Regions from separate parts of the Streptomyces sp. MB09-01 genome, predicted to be linked through region 2. Evidence: predicted binding sites of a transcription regulator. Region 2 holds the regulator's gene; the other holds the start of a gene.

Region 1 (3,205 bases), on a different contig from region 2:
AGGCCTGCAGCAGGGCCACGCCACCACCGGCGACGATGCCCTCCTCGACGGCCGCCTTCGCGTTGCGAACGGCGTCCTCGATGCGGTGCTTGCGCTCCTTGAGCTCGACCTCGGTCGCGGCACCGGCCTTGATGACGGCCACGCCGCCGGCCAGCTTCGCGAGGCGCTCCTGGAGCTTCTCGCGGTCGTAGTCCGAGTCGGAGTTCTCGATCTCGGCGCGGATCTGGTTCACGCGACCGGCAACCTGGTCGCTGTCACCGGCACCGTCGACGATGGTGGTCTCGTCCTTGGTGATGACGACCTTGCGGGCGCGGCCGAGCAGGTCGAGACCGGCGTTCTCCAGCTTGAGGCCGACCTCCTCGGAGATGACCGTGCCGCCCGTGAGGATGGCGATGTCACCGAGCATGGCCTTGCGGCGGTCGCCGAAGCCCGGGGCCTTGACGGCGACGGACTTGAAGGTGCCGCGGATCTTGTTGACGACCAGGGTCGACAGGGCCTCGCCCTCGACGTCCTCGGCGATGATCAGCAGCGGCTTGCCGGACTGCATGACCTTCTCCAGGAGCGGCAGCAGGTCCTTGACCGAGCCGATCTTGGAGTTGACGATCAGGATGTACGGGTCGTCGAGGGACGACTCCATGCGCTCCATGTCGGTGGCGAAGTACGCCGAGATGTAGCCCTTGTCGAAGCGCATGCCCTCGGTGAGCTCGAGCTCCAGACCGAAGGTCTGCGACTCCTCGACGGTGATGACGCCTTCCTTGCCGACCTTGTCCATGGCCTCGGCGATGAGCTCGCCGATCTGGGTGTCGGCGGCGGAGATGGAGGCCGTGGAAGCGATCTGCTCCTTGGTCTCGACATCCTTGGCCTGGGCGAGCAGGGCGGCGGAGACGGCCTCGACGGCCTTCTCGATACCACGCTTGAGGGCCATCGGGTTGGCGCCGGCGGCTACGTTGCGCAGGCCCTCGCGGACGAGCGCCTGGGCCAGCACGGTGGCGGTGGTCGTACCGTCGCCGGCGACGTCGTCCGTCTTCTTGGCGACTTCCTTGACCAGCTCGGCGCCGATCTTCTCGTACGGGTCCTCGAGCTCGATCTCCTTGGCGATGGAGACACCATCGTTGGTGATCGTGGGGGCGCCCCACTTCTTCTCAAGGACGACGTTGCGACCCTTGGGGCCAAGGGTGACCTTGACGGCGTCGGCGAGCTGGTTCATCCCACGCTCGAGGCCGCGACGGGCCTCCTCGTCGAACGCAATGATCTTGGCCATCTGAAGTGGTCCTCCCGGACAGCGGTGGATTGCTCCCAGGACCGCGCCCGCGCCCGCGACGGACGGCCTGCGTGCCCGGCGGTTCCTTCCCACCGGACCCTGCGGGCCTCACCGACCCGGTCCTCGTTCAGTAGCACTCTCACCGGGAGAGTGCTAACGCCAATGATTAGCACTCGACCCCTCCGAGTGCAAGCGGCTTGGGCCAACGCCCCGCCGGTGCCGGGCACGGGCCGGGCCCGGGGCGGGCGCACGTACGAGGGGCCCGCATCCCGTGTCCAGGATGTGGGCCCCTCGTATGGTCTTGCAGGTCTTCGTTGAACACTGTGCGTCGGTGGTCGATCGCTCCAGGACTAGCCGAGCGCGAGCTTGACCATGTCCGCCTGCGGACCCTTCTGGCCCTGCGAGATCTCGAACTCGACCCGCTGACCCTCTTCAAGGGTGCGGTACCCGTCCATCTGGATGGCGCTGTAGTGGACGAACACATCCGCACCACCGTCGACCGCGATGAAGCCGTAGCCCTTCTCCGCGTTGAACCACTTGACGGTGCCCTGAGCCATGCCTAACTCCCCTATTACTGGCCCTTGCGCGGGAACGCACTTCGCGTTCCCGGGTCAGAACTTGCGTCGGAACGCGTCGACCGAGGCTGAATGTATCTGCGCGAGTGCTGTCTGCAACAGGTCAATCCGACGAGAATTCTGGACACGGGGAAACATTGAAATAGAGTGAAAATTTGCCATACTCCAGGGCAACTCGGGCCCGACATATCTCGCCAAAGCCCCATACCGCACTTGCACATTGACCCGATGTCGACCCTCACGCGACCCGTTCATATGCAGCGGGCAAGTCCGGCGGAGGGGACTTCCCCAACTCTACCGCGCCCAATCAAGCAGAATTGCCCCCTCCGCTTTTAGCGGAGGGGGCAATTTCGGTTTGCGCGTGTCACCTATCAGGTGGCAAAGGGTGCGACAGGATCAGCAGCCGCCCGCGACGGCCGGGATGATCGAGACGCCGGCGCCGTCCGGCGTCTTCGCCTCCAGCCCGCCCTCGAAGCGCACGTCGTCGTCGTTGACGTAGACGTTCACGAAACGGCGCAGCTTGCCCTGGTCGTCCAGGACGCGCGCGGCGATGCCCGGGTGGCTCGCCTCCAGGGACTGGATGACCTCGGCGAGGGTCGCGCCCTCGGCGGGCACCTCGGCCTGACCGCCGGTGTAGGTGCGCAGGATGGTGGGGATGCGGACGTTGACGCTCATGGCGCTACTGCCTTTCCGGTAGAGCAGGGGAGATGGTCAGGCCAGGCCGGCGGCGCGGAACGCGTCCAGGCTCGGGCGGATGGTGGCGGTCTGCCCGCTGTCCGCGGCCACCGCCTCCAGGGTCTTCAGGCCGTCGCCGGTGTTGAGGACGACGGTGGTCAGCGTCGGGTCGAGCTGCCCGTTCTCGATGAGCTTCTTCGTCACGCCGACGGTCACGCCGCCCGCGGTCTCGGCGAAGATGCCCTCGGTCTGCGCGAGGATCTTGATGGCCTCGACGACCTGCTCGTCGTTCACGTCCTCGACGTAACCGCCGGTGCGGCGGGCGATGTCGAGGACGTACGGCCCGTCCGCCGGGTTGCCGATCGCGAGGGACTTGGCGATGGTGTTCGGCTTCTGCGGGCGGACCACGTCGTGACCGGCCTTGAAGGCGGTCGACACCGGGGAGCAGCCCTCGGCCTGGGCGCCGAAGATCTTGTACGGCTTGTCCTCGACGAGGCCGAGCTTGATCAGCTCCTGCAGGCCCTTGTCGATCTTCGTCAGCTGCGAGCCGGACGCGATCGGGATCACGAGCTGGTCGGGCAGCTGCCAGCCGAGCTGTTCGCAGATCTCGTACGCGAGGGTCTTGGAGCCCTCTCCGTAGTACGGGCGCAGGTTGACGTTGACGAAGCCCCAGCCCTCGCCCAGCGGGTCGCCG
Region 2 (3,205 bases):
CGGATGCCGAGTGCGGACGGTTTCACCGCCTGCCAGACGTCGATGTACGGGTGGCCCACGACCAGGACGTCCGGCGAGGTCACCGACGCCGCGATACGGGACTCCTTCGAGCCCGGCACCAGGTGGTCCACCAGGATCCCCAGCCGGGCGTCCGGGGCCGGGGCGAAGTCCGCCACGATGGCCGGGAGGTCGTCGATGCCCTCCATGTACTCCACCACCACGCCCTCGATCCGCAGGTCGTCGCCCCAGACCCGCTCGACCAGCTCGGCGTCGTGGCGGCCCTCCACGTAGATCCGTCCGGCCCGCGCCACCCGCGCCCGGGCCCCCGGGACGGCGATGGAGCCCGAGGCGGTGAGGCGGGGAGCGGAGGGGCCGCGCGAGGGGCGCGTGAGGGTGACCACGGCTCCGTCCAGCAGGAACCCGCGCGGCTCCATCGGGAACACCCGTCGCTTGCCGAAGCGGTCCTCCAGGGTCACCGTGCCCGCCTCGCACGCCACCACCGCGCCGCAGAAGTCCGTACCCGCCACCTCGACCACCAGATCGGGCTCGGCCGCCACCTCCGGCACTGCCTTGGGACGCTTCCACTGCGGGGTCAGGTCGGGGGAGTACTCGCGCATCCGGCCGACAGTAGGAGAGCCGCCCGCGTCATGTCTCCGACACGCCGAAACGGGCTGCCAGTGTGGCGCGTTGCGCACGGACGAAGCCTGCCGTGACCACCGCTCCGTGACCCGGCACGTACAGTGCGTCGTCGCCGCCGAGCGCCAGCAGCCGGTCCAGGGCGGCGGGCCACTGCCGGGGCGCCGCGTCCGGACCCGCCGAGGGGTCGCCCGACTCCTCGACCAGGTCCCCGCAGAACACCGTCTCGCGCCCGCCCGGCACGAAGACGGCCAGGTCGTGCCCGGTGTGCCCGGGACCCACATTGGCCAGCAGCACCTGCAGCCCGCCCAGGTCCAGCGTCCACTCGCCCGACACCAGGTGCTTCGGCGTCACCAGCCGGTCCACCGCCTCGGCCGCCTCCGCTTCCGCCAGGCCGTGCCGCACCGCGTCCCCGCGCAGCTCCTCGCGGCCCGTCGACAGCAGCGCGTCCAGACCGACCGCCCCGAACACCTCGGCCCCGGCGAAGGCCGCCGCGCCGAGCACGTGATCGAAATGGCCGTGTGTGAATGCGATATGGGTCACGCGCCGGCCCGTCAGCCGCTCCGCCTCGGCCCGCACCTGAGCGCCCTCCCGGACACACGAACCGGGGTCGATGAGGAGCACCGACTCGTCCCCCACCACCAGCCCCACGGTGCAGTCCCACACAGGCAGGCGTCGCCGGCCGGCCCGTCCGGTCAGCCGTTCCCAGCCTTCCTCTTCCCAGCGCACGTCCATGGGGCGACGCTACCCTGGCGGGCCTCCCTTGCCAGGGGCTTACCGCCCGGCCGTACACTGAGCGGGGGATCTCTGGCACTCGAACGGACAGAGTGCCAACCAACACGGCAGAACACGGCAACGGACCACAGCTGGAGGTGTGCGCGCGATGCTCAGCGAACGCAGACTCGAAGTGCTGCGCGCCATCGTCCAGGACTACGTCGGGACGGAGGAGCCGGTCGGCTCCAAGGCGCTCACCGAGCGGCACCGGCTCGGCGTCTCGCCCGCGACCGTGCGCAACGACATGGCCGTGCTGGAGGACGAGGGCTACATCGCCCAGCCCCACACCAGCGCGGGCCGGATCCCCACCGACAAGGGCTACCGCCTCTTCGTCGACAAGCTGGCGGGGGTCAAGCCGCTGTCGACGCCCGAGCGCCGGGCCATCCAGAACTTCCTCGACGGCGCCGTCGACCTCGACGACGTCGTCGGCCGCACGGTGCGGCTGCTCGCGCAGCTCACCCGTCAGGTCGCGGTCGTCCAGTACCCTAGCCTGACCCGGTCGACCGTCCGGCACGTGGAGCTGCTCTCGCTCGCTCCCGCGCGCCTGATGCTCGTACTGATCACGGACACCGGGCGGGTCGAGCAGCGGCTCATCGACTGCCCGAGCCCCTTCAGCGAGACCTCGCTCGCCGACCTGCGGGCCCGGCTCAACAGCCGGGTCGTCGGACGACGCTTCACCGATGTGCCCCCGCTCGTCCAGGACCTGCCCGAATCCTTCGAGGCGGAGGACCGGGGCACCGTCTCCACCGTGCTCTCCACCCTCCTCGAAACCCTGGTCGAGGAAGCCGAAGAGCGGCTGATGATCGGCGGCACCGCCAATCTCACCCGCTTCGGACACGATTTTCCCCTGACGATCAGGCCGGTGCTCGAGGCGCTGGAGGAGCAGGTCGTGCTCCTCAAGCTGCTCGGCGAGGCCAACGAGTCGGGAATGGCCGTACGGATCGGGCATGAGAATGCCTACGAGGGACTGAACTCCACGTCCGTCGTCTCGGTCGGTTACGGTTCGGGCGGCGAAACAGTCGCCAAACTCGGCGTGGTCGGACCGACCCGCATGGACTACCCCGGAACGATGGGAGCGGTACGCGCAGTGGCACGTTACGTCGGACAGATCCTGGCGGAGTCGTAAGTGGCCACGGACTACTACGCCGTTCTCGGCGTGCGCCGCGACGCATCGCAGGACGAGATCAAGAAGGCATTCCGTCGGCTCGCGCGCGAGCTGCACCCGGATGTGAACCCCGATCCCAAGACGCAAGAGCGTTTCAAGGAGATCAACGCCGCCTACGAGGTCCTCTCGGACCCGCAGAAGAAGCAGGTCTACGACCTCGGCGGCGACCCGCTGTCCTCCTCGGGCGGAGGCGGCGGCGCGGGCGGCTTCGGGGCGGGCGGCTTCGGCAACTTCTCCGACATCATGGACGCCTTCTTCGGCCAGAGTCAGCAGCGCGGCCCGCGCTCGCGGACCCGGCGCGGCCAGGACGCCATGATCCGCCTGGACCTGGAGCTGGACGAGGCGGCCTTCGGGACGACCAAGGACATCCAGGTCGACACTGCCGTCGTCTGCACCACCTGCTCCGGCGAGGGCGCCGCTCCCGGCACCGCCGCGCAGACGTGTGACATGTGCCGTGGGCGCGGTGAGGTCTCGCAGGTCACCCGTTCCTTCCTCGGCCAGGTCATGACCTCGCGGCCCTGCCCGCAGTGCCAGGGCTTCGGCACCGTGGTCCCGACCCCGTGCCCCGAGTGCGCGGGCGACGGACGGGTCCGCTCCCGCCGCAGCCTCACGGTCAAGATCCCGGCCGGC

Evidence for each region. The regulator HrcA, encoded in region 2, represses chaperone genes, less so after heat shock. The targets are predictions, from matches to a motif close to TTNGCACTCNGNNNNNCNGAGTGCNAA.
Region 1: a site for HrcA is predicted at 1,392-1,418, ahead of groL (chaperonin GroEL). Genes of this name have one in related genera too.

The regions. Positions count from the first base shown of each region.
Region 1 is NZ_JARAYQ010000062.1:15,539-18,743, forward strand. It holds gene groL (chaperonin GroEL) at 1-1,261, opposite strand, end outside; gene PV721_RS15595 (cold-shock protein) at 1,612-1,818, opposite strand; gene PV721_RS15600 (MoaD/ThiS family protein) at 2,233-2,511, opposite strand; gene thrC (threonine synthase) at 2,548-3,205, opposite strand, start outside.
Region 2 is NZ_JARAYQ010000001.1:115,269-118,473, forward strand. It holds gene PV721_RS00485 (DUF3097 domain-containing protein) at 1-617, opposite strand, end outside; gene PV721_RS00490 (MBL fold metallo-hydrolase) at 646-1,371, opposite strand; gene hrcA (heat-inducible transcriptional repressor HrcA) at 1,520-2,536, shown strand; gene dnaJ (molecular chaperone DnaJ) at 2,537-3,205, shown strand, end outside.